2 linked regions of the Laspinema palackyanum D2c genome follow. The protein of the gene in region 2 interacts with the protein of the main gene of each other region in a pairwise test. Links are inferred from orthologs where the notes say so. Each region holds a gene or a part of one and is shown on either strand. Other genes may lie near its edges.

Evidence for each region. The genes of interacting proteins can lie anywhere in the genome.
Region 1: the proteins of uvrB (region 2) and uvrA interact in binary tests that used the Escherichia coli proteins (3 or more experiments, as listed by UniProt). The link is inferred for Laspinema palackyanum D2c from one-to-one orthologs.

Annotation. Positions count from the first base shown.
Region 1 is NZ_JAMXFD010000022.1:80,072-84,054, forward strand. What follows is about bases 442-3,950. They hold uvrA (excinuclease ABC subunit UvrA), read right to left. Parts: upstream 3,570-3,950; coding sequence 642-3,569; downstream 442-641. Also shown: NG795_RS21220 (acyl-CoA thioesterase), read right to left, coding at 1-416. UniProt on the Escherichia coli protein: The UvrABC repair system catalyzes the recognition and processing of DNA lesions. UvrA is an ATPase and a DNA-binding protein. A damage recognition complex composed of 2 UvrA and 2 UvrB subunits scans DNA for abnormalities.
Region 2 is NZ_JAMXFD010000020.1:31,085-39,486, reverse strand. The notes cover bases 2,469-5,448. They hold uvrB (excinuclease ABC subunit UvrB), read right to left. Parts: upstream 4,974-5,448; coding sequence 2,964-4,973; downstream 2,469-2,963. Other genes in these bases: NG795_RS20100 (CsbD family protein), read left to right, coding at 5,331-5,448; NG795_RS20110 (hypothetical protein), read right to left, coding at 2,640-2,954; NG795_RS20115 (DUF2237 family protein), read right to left, coding at 2,469-2,545. Outside these bases: NG795_RS20125 (TonB-dependent receptor domain-containing protein), read right to left, coding at 1-406; NG795_RS20120 (MFS transporter), read right to left, coding at 741-2,015; more of NG795_RS20115, read right to left, coding at 2,177-2,468; more of NG795_RS20100, read left to right, coding at 5,449-5,528; NG795_RS20095 (CsbD family protein), read left to right, coding at 5,763-5,945; NG795_RS20090 (hypothetical protein), read left to right, coding at 6,212-6,658; NG795_RS20085 (hypothetical protein), read left to right, coding at 6,729-7,244; NG795_RS20080 (hypothetical protein), read left to right, coding at 7,588-8,103; NG795_RS20075 (WD40 repeat domain-containing protein), read right to left, coding at 8,284-8,402. UniProt on the Escherichia coli protein: The UvrABC repair system catalyzes the recognition and processing of DNA lesions. A damage recognition complex composed of 2 UvrA and 2 UvrB subunits scans DNA for abnormalities.

The sequences.
Region 1 (3,983 bases), on a different replicon or contig from region 2:
GAATGGGTGGCAAATTTTTTCACCAAGTTGTCTGGGATGGCAACCAAACGATGACTTGAAACATGGATAAAACATCCCGTCTGTTTGGCAGTCACGGCAATTTTATCATCCACCATTAACTCGGTTTTGACAATCCATTTAACCGACCCCATGTCACTAAACCACATTCGCCCCTCAATCAAATCAAACAATTTGATGGGTTTATGATATTCCAGACGAGTTTTACCAATGAGGGGCGAGATCCCTAATTCTAATTGCTGTTCTAAAGAAAAATACTGTTGAAATAAATCTAAGCGTAAATCTTCAATCCAGCGCATCAAAATCATTTGGCTGACAAACCCGGTGATATCAATATCGTAGGGTTTCACGGTAAAAGCTAAAGCCGTCTCTAATAGCGTATCTTGTTCTAAGGTCATAGTCCCTCAAACTGGTATCTTAAAAAACGATTTGGTTGGTCCTCTGGGTTAAATGCCGGGAGGCAATTTTACAGGACTCTAACTCATTGTAATCATTTTTTAACAAAAGAACCTACCGGGGACTCTACAAGGGAAGGATTAGGTTAAGGGGACCAGAAACCGGGTTTCTTTCATGACTTGCTGCTATTTGCCATAGATTTGGTAAAGAAACCCGGTTTTTCATCGTTAGGATTGGGCGGGATATTGCTGCAAAACGCGCTTTAAAAATTGTCCCGTGTAGGAATGAGGATTTTCCGCTACTTCCTCTGGGGTTCCGGTGGCGATCGCCTCTCCCCCTTTGTCCCCGCCTTCCGGTCCTAAATCAATCACCCAATCTGCACAGCGAATCACATCTAAGTTGTGTTCAATGGTTAAAATTGAGTTCCCTTTATCCACCAACCGCTGCAACACATTCAACAATTGATGCACATCATAAAACGATAATCCCGTCGTCGGTTCATCGATTAAATACAAGGTTTTTCCCGTAGCGCGTCGAGAGAGTTCCGTTGCCAGTTTGACCCGTTGCGCTTCACCCCCCGAGAGAGTGGGTGCCGGTTGTCCCAGGTGAATATATCCTAATCCCACATCCACTAAGGTTTGCAACCTTGTTGCCGCCCGAGGGATATGTTTAAAGAGTTCTAATCCTTCTTCCACGGTGAGATTCAACACATCGGCAATGGAATATCCCTTGTATTTCACTTGTAAAGTTTCGCGATTATATCGCGCACCTTTACAAATATCACACTGCACATAAACATCGGGTAAAAAGTTCATAGAAATGACATTCACCCCTTGTCCGCCACAAGCTTCGCAACGTCCGCCTTTGACATTAAAAGAAAATTGACCCGGTTTGTATCCGCGCGCTTTTGCTTCGATGGTTTCTGCAAATAACCCCCGAATCATATCAAACACGCCGGTATAGGTAGCAGGATTGGACCGAGGGGTTCTGCCGATGGGGGATTGGTCGATAATAATTACCTTATCCACAGCATCTTTTAAACTCTTTTCACCCAAGGTTTTGAGTGCGCCCATATCCCCGGGAAAGGGAGTTTTTCGGGTGATATGATGTTGCAATGCCGGATACAGTAAATCATTAATTAAGCTGGATTTACCCGATCCAGAAACTCCCGTCACACAAACTAATTTTCCGAGAGGAATTTCTACATCAATCTGCTTGAGATTGTTGCGAGAACAGTTTTTCATCACCAAAGAACGGCCATTTCCTTCGCGCCGTTCCCCCGGGGTTTCAATTTGTACTCGCCCGGATAAATAGGACCCGGTGAGAGAATTTTCCGCTGTTAAAAGGGCATCTAACTGTCCTTGGGCAACAATTTCGCCGCCATGTACCCCAGCGCGAGGACCGATATCGACAATCCAATCCGCAGCGCGAATCGTGTCTTCGTCATGTTCCACGACAATTAAGGTATTACCCAAATCGCGTAATTTGGTTAAGGTATGCAGCAATCGTCCGTTGTCCCGTTGATGGAGTCCGATACTCGGTTCATCGAGAACGTATAACACCCCGGTTAATCCCGCGCCGATTTGGGTTGCCAGACGAATCCGTTGCGCTTCTCCTCCGGAAAGGGTCATGGCAGGGCGATCGAGAGTGAGATAATCCAATCCCACATCTAATAAAAATTGCAGTCGCGCGCAAATTTCTCGGAGGACGAGTTCGGCAATTTGTGCTTGCCGACTGCTCAATTGTAACTGATCAATGCGATCGCGACAGTCCCGAATCGAAACCGAGGTTAAATCATCAATATGTTCACTCCCAATTCTCACCGCCAACGCTTCCGGTTTCAAGCGTTTGCCGTGACAACTTTCGCAAGGGCGATCGACCAAATACTGCTCTAATTTTTGTTTTTGCAGTTCCGAGGCACTTTCTTCATAGTACCGTTGCAACAACGCCAATGCACCGGCATACCGCCGATTGTTTCCCCATCCTTCGATATTAATGGGTTCATCTGCACCATATAAAATGGTTTTTTGCTGTTTTGCCGTCAACTCGTTCCAGGGTGTGGTCAATTCAAATCCATACCCCTTTGCCAATCCTTGCAACACCGAGAGATAATAAGCACTCTCTTTGTCCGCCCAAGGTGCGATCGCCTCATAAATCGGCGCATCCGGGTCCGGAATAATTAACTCCGGGGAAAAGGTCCGAAAACTGCCCAATCCATGACAACTTTCACAAGCACCATAGGGGGAATTAAAAGAAAACAAACGCGGGGAAAGTTCTTCCATCACCGCCCCATGTTCGGGACAAGCAAACTTCTCAGAAAAGACTAATTCGCTCTCTCCGTCATCGGCGGTACTGTCTAACAATTGAATAATCGCAATTCCTTCCGAATGGCGCAATCCCGTGGTTAAAGAATCCACTAATCGTTCTTGGATGCCTGCTTTTTTAATCAGGCGATCAACGACAATTTCAATCGTATGGGTATGATTTTTATCCAGTTCAATCTTGTCCGAAAGTTCGCGAATTTCGCCATTCACCCGCACCCGCACAAACCCCTCGGAAGAGAGACTAGACAGCACTTTTTTATGAGTGCCTTTTTTCCCGCGAACCACCGGGGCGAGAATTTGAAATTTAGTGCGGTCCGGCAGTTCCATCACCCGATCGCACATTTCATCAATGGTTTGTGGGGCGATCGAGCGATCGCAAATCGGGCAGTGAGGTTTTCCCGCCCGTCCAAATAACAACCGCAAATAATCATAAATTTCCGTCACCGTTCCCACCGTCGATCGCGGATTGTGGGAGGTGGATTTTTGGTCAATAGAAATCGCCGGAGAGAGTCCCTCAATGGATTCCACATCCGGTTTATCCAGTTGCCCGAGAAACTGACGGGCGTAGGCGCTGAGGGACTCCACATAACGCCGCTGACCCTCGGCAAAAATCGTATCGAAGGCAAGGGAGGATTTACCGGATCCAGAAACGCCGGTAAAGACAATCAGGCGATCGCGTGGGAGTTCGAGGTCAATATTTTTAAGGTTGTGCTGTCTTGCCCCCCGAATTCGGATCCCATGATCCCGGGGATTGACCACCGCCTCGGTCAGAGAGGATCCATTCAAACTCGGCGCGGGTTGCTTTGTAGACGCACTGGCACGTTTAGGCATAAAAATTAACTATACATTTCTTAATAATTTTAGCGGTTTTGGATGTGGATGCGGGTGTGGAGGTTAGGATGAGAGGAGTTCGGATATCCGAGGGGGTCCTAGTTTCTGTAGCGGGGTTAAAGGGGATAACGACTAAAGTCGTTACTACGAACAGGGGAGAATTCTTCAGTTTGTAGTAACGACTTCAGTCGTTTCCGGATTATGTCTCCCTCGGATATTGCCCCTTTAAAAGATGTTCTTTTAAAGGGGATAACGACTAAAGTCGTTACTACGAACAGGAAAAAATATTTCTTCGTTTGTAGTAACGACTTCAGTCGTTTCCGGGTTATTTCCCTCAAACATTGCCCCTTTAAAAGATAATCTTTTAAAGGGGATAACGACTAAAGTCGTTACTACGAACAGGAAAAAATATTT
Region 2 (8,402 bases):
CCGTCGAGGTGATCACCTCAAAGGTGAGGGGGTTGGTCGGGTCCATCGCCTGTACCGTTGGCATCGTGCTAGTTCCGGTGACGGTGAGGCGAACGCTGTTGGAATCTAACATCGTGACGGCGATTGACTGGATGCCCTCGGCCGGATTGTCTTGGCGAAATGAACTCCCCTGAGTCAATCGCAGTTGAGCATTCGTAATGTCAACAATCGTGGTCTCACCAAAACTAGAGGTGAAGACCTGGGGAACGCGATCGCCGGTTGTTTCTAAGACAATTTGTAACCCAGTGGGGGTAGATTCCACTCGCACTCCGGTTACTTCTACGACTTGGGCGAGCACTGGAGCAGCCAGTACCAGGGCAGTTGTACCCGATAGCAAGACTCCAGGTAATAACGATTCAACTCTCAATTTCCTCTCCTTAGACCCCATCTATACAATAAAAGTTTTTGCAATTCATTCCAGTTATTGATATTAATTTGCATTAGTGGAGTCAATCTATCCTAAGTGGTCTGCTACTGTCAAGGGGTAATTGCAAACATTTTTTGGTAAAAAGAGGAAATGGGGCCGGGTTATTTCAACGAAAACCCTCCCTGAGTCGGGATTGAATGGAAGTTTTGCTTGATTTATCAGGAGTTCCTAACCCTGGACTCTGAAGAATTCAGGGCTTCCCAGGGCTGGTGTTATTTCTCAATAATGAATCTTTTGTTAAAAATTCTTAGCAAATAGTTAAGAATTCTTTCAACTAGATTTTGCTTTTTTCTATCTGGCGCACCAGGGGCCAACGGTATCCCAGAATTCCCACCAGAATCAAAACCAGGGAGGCGATCGCATATAACAACGCCATCCCGGAACCGGGACCTGTACCGAAGATGCTCCCAAACCAAGGTGTTAATGCCCCCCCAGGTTGCATGGCGGGTTCAAAGAAGCCGTCGGCTAAGGGACCCGCAATTGCTGTTGCCACAGTTGAAACCACTCCTAGCCCGAAAGATTGAGCGGCAAACACCCGTCCCTGGACTTCTGGGGGGATTTTTTCCAGCCAAATTGCGGTACTGGAACTGGTTAACAGGGGAAAATTCAGAGAGGAGGACAACTGCATCGGGATCCAAATTGACAGGGATTGACCGAGGGCAAATAGGGTTTTACTGATACCCACGGCGATCGCAGACCCTAAAAATCCCTGAATCCGGTGTTTGGGTCCACCCCACCAACTCAACGCAATTGCCCCAATAATTCCGGCAATTCCCGCCGCTGCACTCACCATCCCCAGCACTTCGGCATTCCCATCGGTGCGGGCTAAAATAGTAGACCGATGCATCACTGCGCCGAAATCGTGAGCGAACCAAAACAGCAACTCTAATCCGAAAAATCCGAATAAGGATGCCCGGGCCATAATATAACGACAGCCAAACGTGAGTTCATGCCAAAGTTTTGGCTGTTCAGAAGTCACCTCACTTCGGGGGGGTTGAGGGATTTTGACCAAAAGCACCGTACTCACCCCGACGGCAAAGGTCAATAAGTCAATAGCGGCAATTCCCGCCAATCCGGTGATGGGGTACAGGGCACCGGCAAAGGCGGGGGCTAAAATACTCGGCCCGTAATGCAGCATGGATTTCATGCTGCTGACCCGGACATAGTGCTGTTTCGGGACCATCAAACTCACTGACGCAGAATAGGCTAATTGTTGGATTTCCCCGAAAATGCCATTGATGCCATTAATCAGGAACAGATGCCAGAGTTGCAGTTGACCGACTGCTGCTAACAGCAAAATTGCCAAGGTGGACAGTGCGGCAATGGAATCGCCTACAATGATCGCCACTTTGCGATCGCTGCGATCGATCAGAGCCCCGGCAAATAAGGCGACGGCTAAACTCGGCAGTTGGGTAAACACCGTCACCAACCCTAGGGCCGTGGCTGATCCGGTCACTTCCCAGGTCCAGACAATCAAGGCAAAATTGGTCATTCGACTTCCAAAGGTGGAGACCAACTGACCCAGCCAAACGGTAATAAAAGTACGCATGGGGATCCAGGGTAACAGAATAGGTAAGGGATGAATCGAGGCAGTTTTTTCGGCTGCCTGTATGTATGCCTGAGTCGTCGCCGTCCCTGCCGATCCGAACTCAGCGTAATTCAGCGAGAATTTGGGCTGTATTAGCCGCTGCGTTCGGGTCGGTTATTAATCTATTCTTCTATCGCATATTGTTTGAGTTCCTCTTCCGAGACATACTCTAAAGCGGATATGTGAGTGGCAGACAGGACAACGGGGGGTGCGACTCCGGCATCGAGGGCTTCTTTCCAGCGAGAGGCGCACAAACACCACCGATCGCCTGGTTTTAAGCCGGGAAAATTAAACAAGGGAACCGGGGAGGTCAAATCATTTCCCCGCTGTTTGCTGAAGGTGAGAAACTCTTCGGTGACTTGTGCACAAACGACATGAGCACCGTAGTCTCCGCCTCCGGTGTTACATTTTCCATCTCGATAATATCCCGTCATGGGGGAGGTGCAGCAATTTTCCAGTTTTCCCCCTAGTACATTGGTTGCTTCTGTCACGACTGCCTATTCTCCAGTTGATTTGCATTGCTTCCTAGAATAGCCGGATTAACTTACTCTTGGCAAGGGTTCCGGTTATTCCACTTTGGAAAGTTTACAAGTCTTTCAGGGATTCTTGATAGATACTGTGCAGTAAATTTTCTAGTTTCTCTTCGGGACAGCATTCAATGATGGCTTCATAAACGTCCCATAATTTAGCGGCGGTTTCTCCCAGGGTGGGACTCATTTCCCAGACATCTTGTACCCACTCTCTGGGGGGTTCTTCATCAAAAATTAGCCGTTCTAATAATTGTTTGGCTTCAGTTCTCGTAATTGCCATCGGTTCGAGGGATAAACAACAGGGGATGATAATTTTACCATAGTTTAGGGTGGCGGGATAAGATGGCGGATGGAGTTGTTCACCCGCCAAAGGGTTGATTTAGGAATGACCCACGAGTTTATCCCGCAGTTTCTTGATGCGATCGCGCAATTTGGCTGCCTCCTCAAATTCCAGCTTTTTGGCTGCCTCTTTCATCTGGAGTTCCAGTTTAGAAATGGCTTCTGGAATGTCTTCTAAGGGCAATTCTTGAAGGGCGAGGGTCAGGGAATCCACCCCCTCGGCTTCCGCAGCATTTAAGCGGCGCGAAACGTCTAAAAAGGCCAAAATGGCATTACTGGATTTCTTGATAATGGTTGTGGGGGTAATGCCATGCATCTGATTGTAGGCGGTCTGAATTCCGCGTCGGCGATCGGTTTCTTCGATCGCCAAGGTCATGCTGTTGGTCATGTTATCGGCATAAATGATAGCTTGTCCCCGGATATGACGGGCGGCGCGTCCGATGGTTTGGACGAGGGACCGATGCGATCGCAGAAATCCTTCTTTATCCCCATCTAAAATTGCCACGAGAGACACCTCCGGCAAGTCTAACCCCTCCCGTAACAAGTTGACCCCAATCAACACATCAAATTCCCCTTCCCGCAAGTCCTGGAGAATCTCAATCCGTTGGATGGAATTAATATCCGAGTGCAGATAACGCACCCGAATTCCTCGGTCCTGGAAATACTCCGTGAGGTCTTCCGCCATGCGTTTGGTTAAGGTGGTGATTAGGACTCGTTCATTGCGTTTCACTCGGTCTTTAATCTCACCTAACAAATCATCCACTTGACCCTCCGTGGGACGGACAAAGATTTCGGGGTCTACAACTCCCGTGGGTCGAATAATCTGTTCGATGACTTCCCCGGCAGATTGTTCGATTTCCCAGTCCCCAGGGGTGGCAGAGACGAAGATACATTGATTCATCTTGTCCCAAAATTCCTCGGCTTTTAAAGGTCGGTTGTCCGCAGCAGAGGGGAGGCGAAATCCATGTTCGATTAAGACCAGTTTTCGGGCGCGATCGCCATTGTACATTCCCCGAATTTGCGGGACGGTGACGTGAGATTCATCCACCACCAATAACCAATCTTTGGGGAAATAATCTAGTAAACATTCCGGGGGGTCTCCCGCTTCTCGTCCGGCCATGTGACGGGAATAGTTTTCCACGCCGTTGCAATATCCCACTTCTCGCAGCAGTTCCAGGTCGTAGCGAGTGCGTTGTTCTATCCGTTGTGCTTCGACTAATTTGCCCGCTTTTTCTAGTTCCTGGAGGCGGTCTTCGAGTTCCAGTTCGATCGCCTGACAAGCTGCTTCTAGGCGGTCATCGGGGGTGACAAAGTGACGTGCTGGATAGATACTTAATGTATCGAGACTGGCGAGAATCCCCCCGGTGACGGGATCGATGTAGCGAATGGCCTCGATTTCGTCCCCGAAGAACTCGACGCGAACAATTCGGTCTTCATAAGCGGGTCCGATTTCTAGGACATCCCCTTTGACTCGGAAGCGTCCTCGACCCATTTCTACGTCATTGCGATGATATTGGATACCGGCGAGGTCGCGCAAGAGTTGCCGGGGTTCGAGTTCTTGTCCGACTTGTAAGGGAATGGCGGCGTTGAGGTATTCTGAGGGCATTCCTAACCCGTAAATGCAGCTAATCGAGGCGACGACGATCACATCCCGGCGTTCAAACAGCGATCGCGTGGCCGAATGCCGCAGCATATCGATTTCCTCGTTAATGGCGGAGGTTTTTTCGATATAGGTATCGGTGACGGCGATATACGCTTCGGGTTGATAGTAGTCGTAATAGCTGATAAAGTATTCGACGGCATTATGGGGAAAAAATTGCCGCAATTCGTTACAAAGTTGGGCGGCGAGGGTTTTATTATGGGCGAGAACGAGGGTGGGTTTCCCCACTTGTGCGATCGTCGAGGCAATGGTAAAGGTTTTCCCAGTTCCGGTGGCACCTAAGAGGGTTTGATAGGGTTTTTCCCCTTGGATACCTTGGACCAGTTTGGCGATCGCTTGGGGTTGGTCCCCTGTCGGTTGATAGGGCGCTTCAAGACGAAAGGGTTGCATAGTCGGATGGAGGATGAGTTCTTTCCTATTGTAGAGCGTTGTTGAGGGAAATATCGACTCAAAATAGGAATCCCTGTTGATGCTTTAGAACGGGTGCAGGACTTGCACCCCGTTGGAAATGTCCTCCGCCCCAATGGGTAGGTCCCATTCAGGAACGATACCGCTTTCTGGATCGAGGGGATGGGTGAGACTGCTTCTCTTCTTCCCTTATTTTTTAGTTTTTTTTAAAGAAAGATATGTCGGAGGATAGATGGCATTTTGGGGATGGGATTGCTAGTATGAATTTAAGGCTAAATATTTAAGTCTATGACCCCAATAAGTTAGCCCCTAAAATAAAGATAAAAGGGAGAAATTAAGATGAGTATTGAAAATCGCATGAAAGCCACAGCTAAGAATATCGAAGGAAAAGCCCAAGAAGCCTTGGGTGATTTGACGGGAGACCCCAAGCAAAAAATGGTGGGTAAAGCCAAGCAAATCCAAGCCAATATTGAGCATGGGGCGGAAAATTTAAAAGAAGAACTGGATGTCAAGAGAACTCAAATAGAAGAGTTGTAAGTCCGTTAGCTGAAGAGGGGCAGAGTATTAATACTCTGCCTCTTTTTTATTTGATAAAAGCTGATAACCCCCAAATTAGCTAAAATGGAATAGTAATCTGCTAATATATCAGCGATCCCCGCTTAGAAGTCTTCAGGAGTAGGGCGAGAATATATCCATTGATAGATGCTTTTCCTTCGTTATCCTTGCTAATCTCAATACAGATAAAACGCAGTCAAAAAGACGGAGAATAATATGAGCGCTGAAGATAGAGTTAATGCAACGATGAAGAATGTCGAAGGGAAAGCGCAAGAAGCGTTAGGAAACGTGACCGGCGATCCCAAGGATCAGGCTGAGGGCAAAATGAAGCAAACTGAGGCCGAAGCCAAACACGCCAAAGAAGACATCAAAGATAACATCAAAAAAGCGATCGACTAGAGCTTAATCTTTGAAGAGAGGGAAGGGCGGGGAGCATCCCTGTCCTTCCCTCAACTCTGAACCCTTTTGCGTGAGGGTGAAGGGAAGCTTCCGATGCGCCCTGTTTAAAAGGAGTAATCGGAAGAGTCATCAATCTTTTGTTTAAAGGTTTGTTGACAGGGGTCAGTCCAGAAATTTTACAAGAAATCTATCAATTCACCTTTAAATCAACTGGCATCCCTTGACAACGGATTTGATATTACTATAAAATTTGGAGGAAAATTCAGGTGAGTGTGTTTAAGCGAGTTCAGAAAGGGTTGACTGCTTTGGTCTTGGTATTAGTCCTGAGCTTTGTCACCGCTTGTAGTGTGGGAACCCCAACGGCGCAGCAACCGAACCGCCTCTCCCCATCGGTGACGAGTCCGCACAATTATTCGCAACTCGAACGCGGTAATACTCAAACTGGGGAGAATTTTGGCAACTGGGTGGTCCGAAATGCCAAAGGGCTGGTTCAAGATGCTTATGTGCGAGATAATGATAAGTTAGGCGTGGTGATTACGCCGGAAGTTCGACCGAATGAAGTGCGAGAGTTAGCCCGATCGCTGGCTCAAGGCTTTCATCACAATTTCCCCAATCGGAATTTAAAAGTCTTGGTCTATGCACCGGATAAACAACTGATTCTGACGGCGGATTATGATGTGCAGTCCCAGCAGATTCAGTATAAAGCGGGATAGAGGTTGAGTCAAATCGCAACAGTTTTGACGAGCTATCTTATCTATCGATGGAATAAATTAGGAGAATGATATGGCGACGAGTGATGAATATAAACGGGAAATTATGGGCGATTTGGCAAGAGGCGATCGCGAGATGATGCCGAATGCTCCCCAAACCGAGGATTATCACAGTTTTGATGATTTTGCCCAGCGCTCGACTCGGGAAGAGCGTCAGCGCTTATTTGGCGAGTCTCTGCAACACGATCGCATTCCTCCGGCCCAGATGGAACCGGAACTGCGAAAAGCGATCGCCCAAATTAAGCCCGATGAACGGGATGATGTGGCGCAGGAGTTCTTTAAAGAACTGAAAAAACGCGGACTCAGCGATCGCGATTTAGAAAAACAACTCTCTCTTTCGACTCATCATGCCAAGAAAATGTCGGCCGATGATGTTTCTAAATTAGCCGCATTTGCCTATCACGCTCATCCTGATATTTTCCGGGATGTTTTAGCGGATAAACCCTGGATGATGAAGTTTTTGAGTAATCCGTTAGTCGCGGCGATTATGGGAATTGCTGCTGCCAAATGGCTGAGTAATCGCAAGTAAGGCGAGCATTTGGCGGATTGAATAAATTGGGGGCCAAGGGGCGATGCGTTGCGATCGCCCCTTGGCCCTTTTGTCGGATCCCCCCCTGCCGAATCGGCAAGAATCCGAGGATGACCGAGGAACACCTATCCTCGCTTATCATCCCGATAAGATTTTTTTGGAGGCTTTTACAAAAATTTACAGTAATGTAGAGTGCGATCAACTCGTCTGTAGATCCTTCAACCCGTATAATTAAGGCTTAAGTTAGAACCCTAAAAAAGATCTGACAGCGAAAGCTAGTATCCGACTCATAACATAAGGCCCCCTATCGCCATCGATGAGGTAGAAACTTACCGATTCAACCGTGCTAAAACAGGGCGGAAACGAGACGGATTTTCAGGAGCAAAGGAAAACTAACCGAGTGTTTTTGGAGGAGAATCCCGAGATGGCGGATAGCGCGATCGCTGATGAGACTGAGACAACCAACCCAGAAAACGAACCCCAAGATAGTATGAAGAAAATACAAGATAAATTACCTGAAAAAGCCACCCCGGAAGGCATTCAGCTCTATCGTCAAGGGGGTTTACCCGGAAACCGCCCCATCGGACTGAGCAACTTTGAGATTTCTGACAGTATCAACCTGTCCGGCAATCGTCCCGTTGAGGCCAGTAATTTTATCGTAGCCGATACCTTAAACTCCTCGGGGATTCGTCCAATTGGGGCGAGTATGATTCACGTCGCCCACTCCATGCAGGTGTCTGGAAATCGTCCGATTACAGAAAGCACCATCCTCATGAACTGCGATCATCTCATGGGAAACCGGCCCATTTGCTCCAATGAAGGGGATGACACCGATGGAATGATGGGTTTCCTCGATTAACCTCCAAGGGGGAATCAGGGCATAACTATTGATCGATTCTATAGCAATTTTCACATTGATGAGGTCCGTCTATTCGATCGCCCCTAGCCCTCCTTAAAAAAGGGGGGGGGACCGGGAAAGTCCCCCTTTGTAAGGGGGATTTAGGGGGATCCTTCATGGACTTCACCACTAAGAGAAAGGCTATACCTGCCACAGGGCGATCGTCTGGTCCCAACTCCCCGAAACCAGCACTCGCCCATCGGGACTAAAGGCCAGCGATCGCACGGCATCGGAATGTCCCACCAGGGAGGCAATTTGTT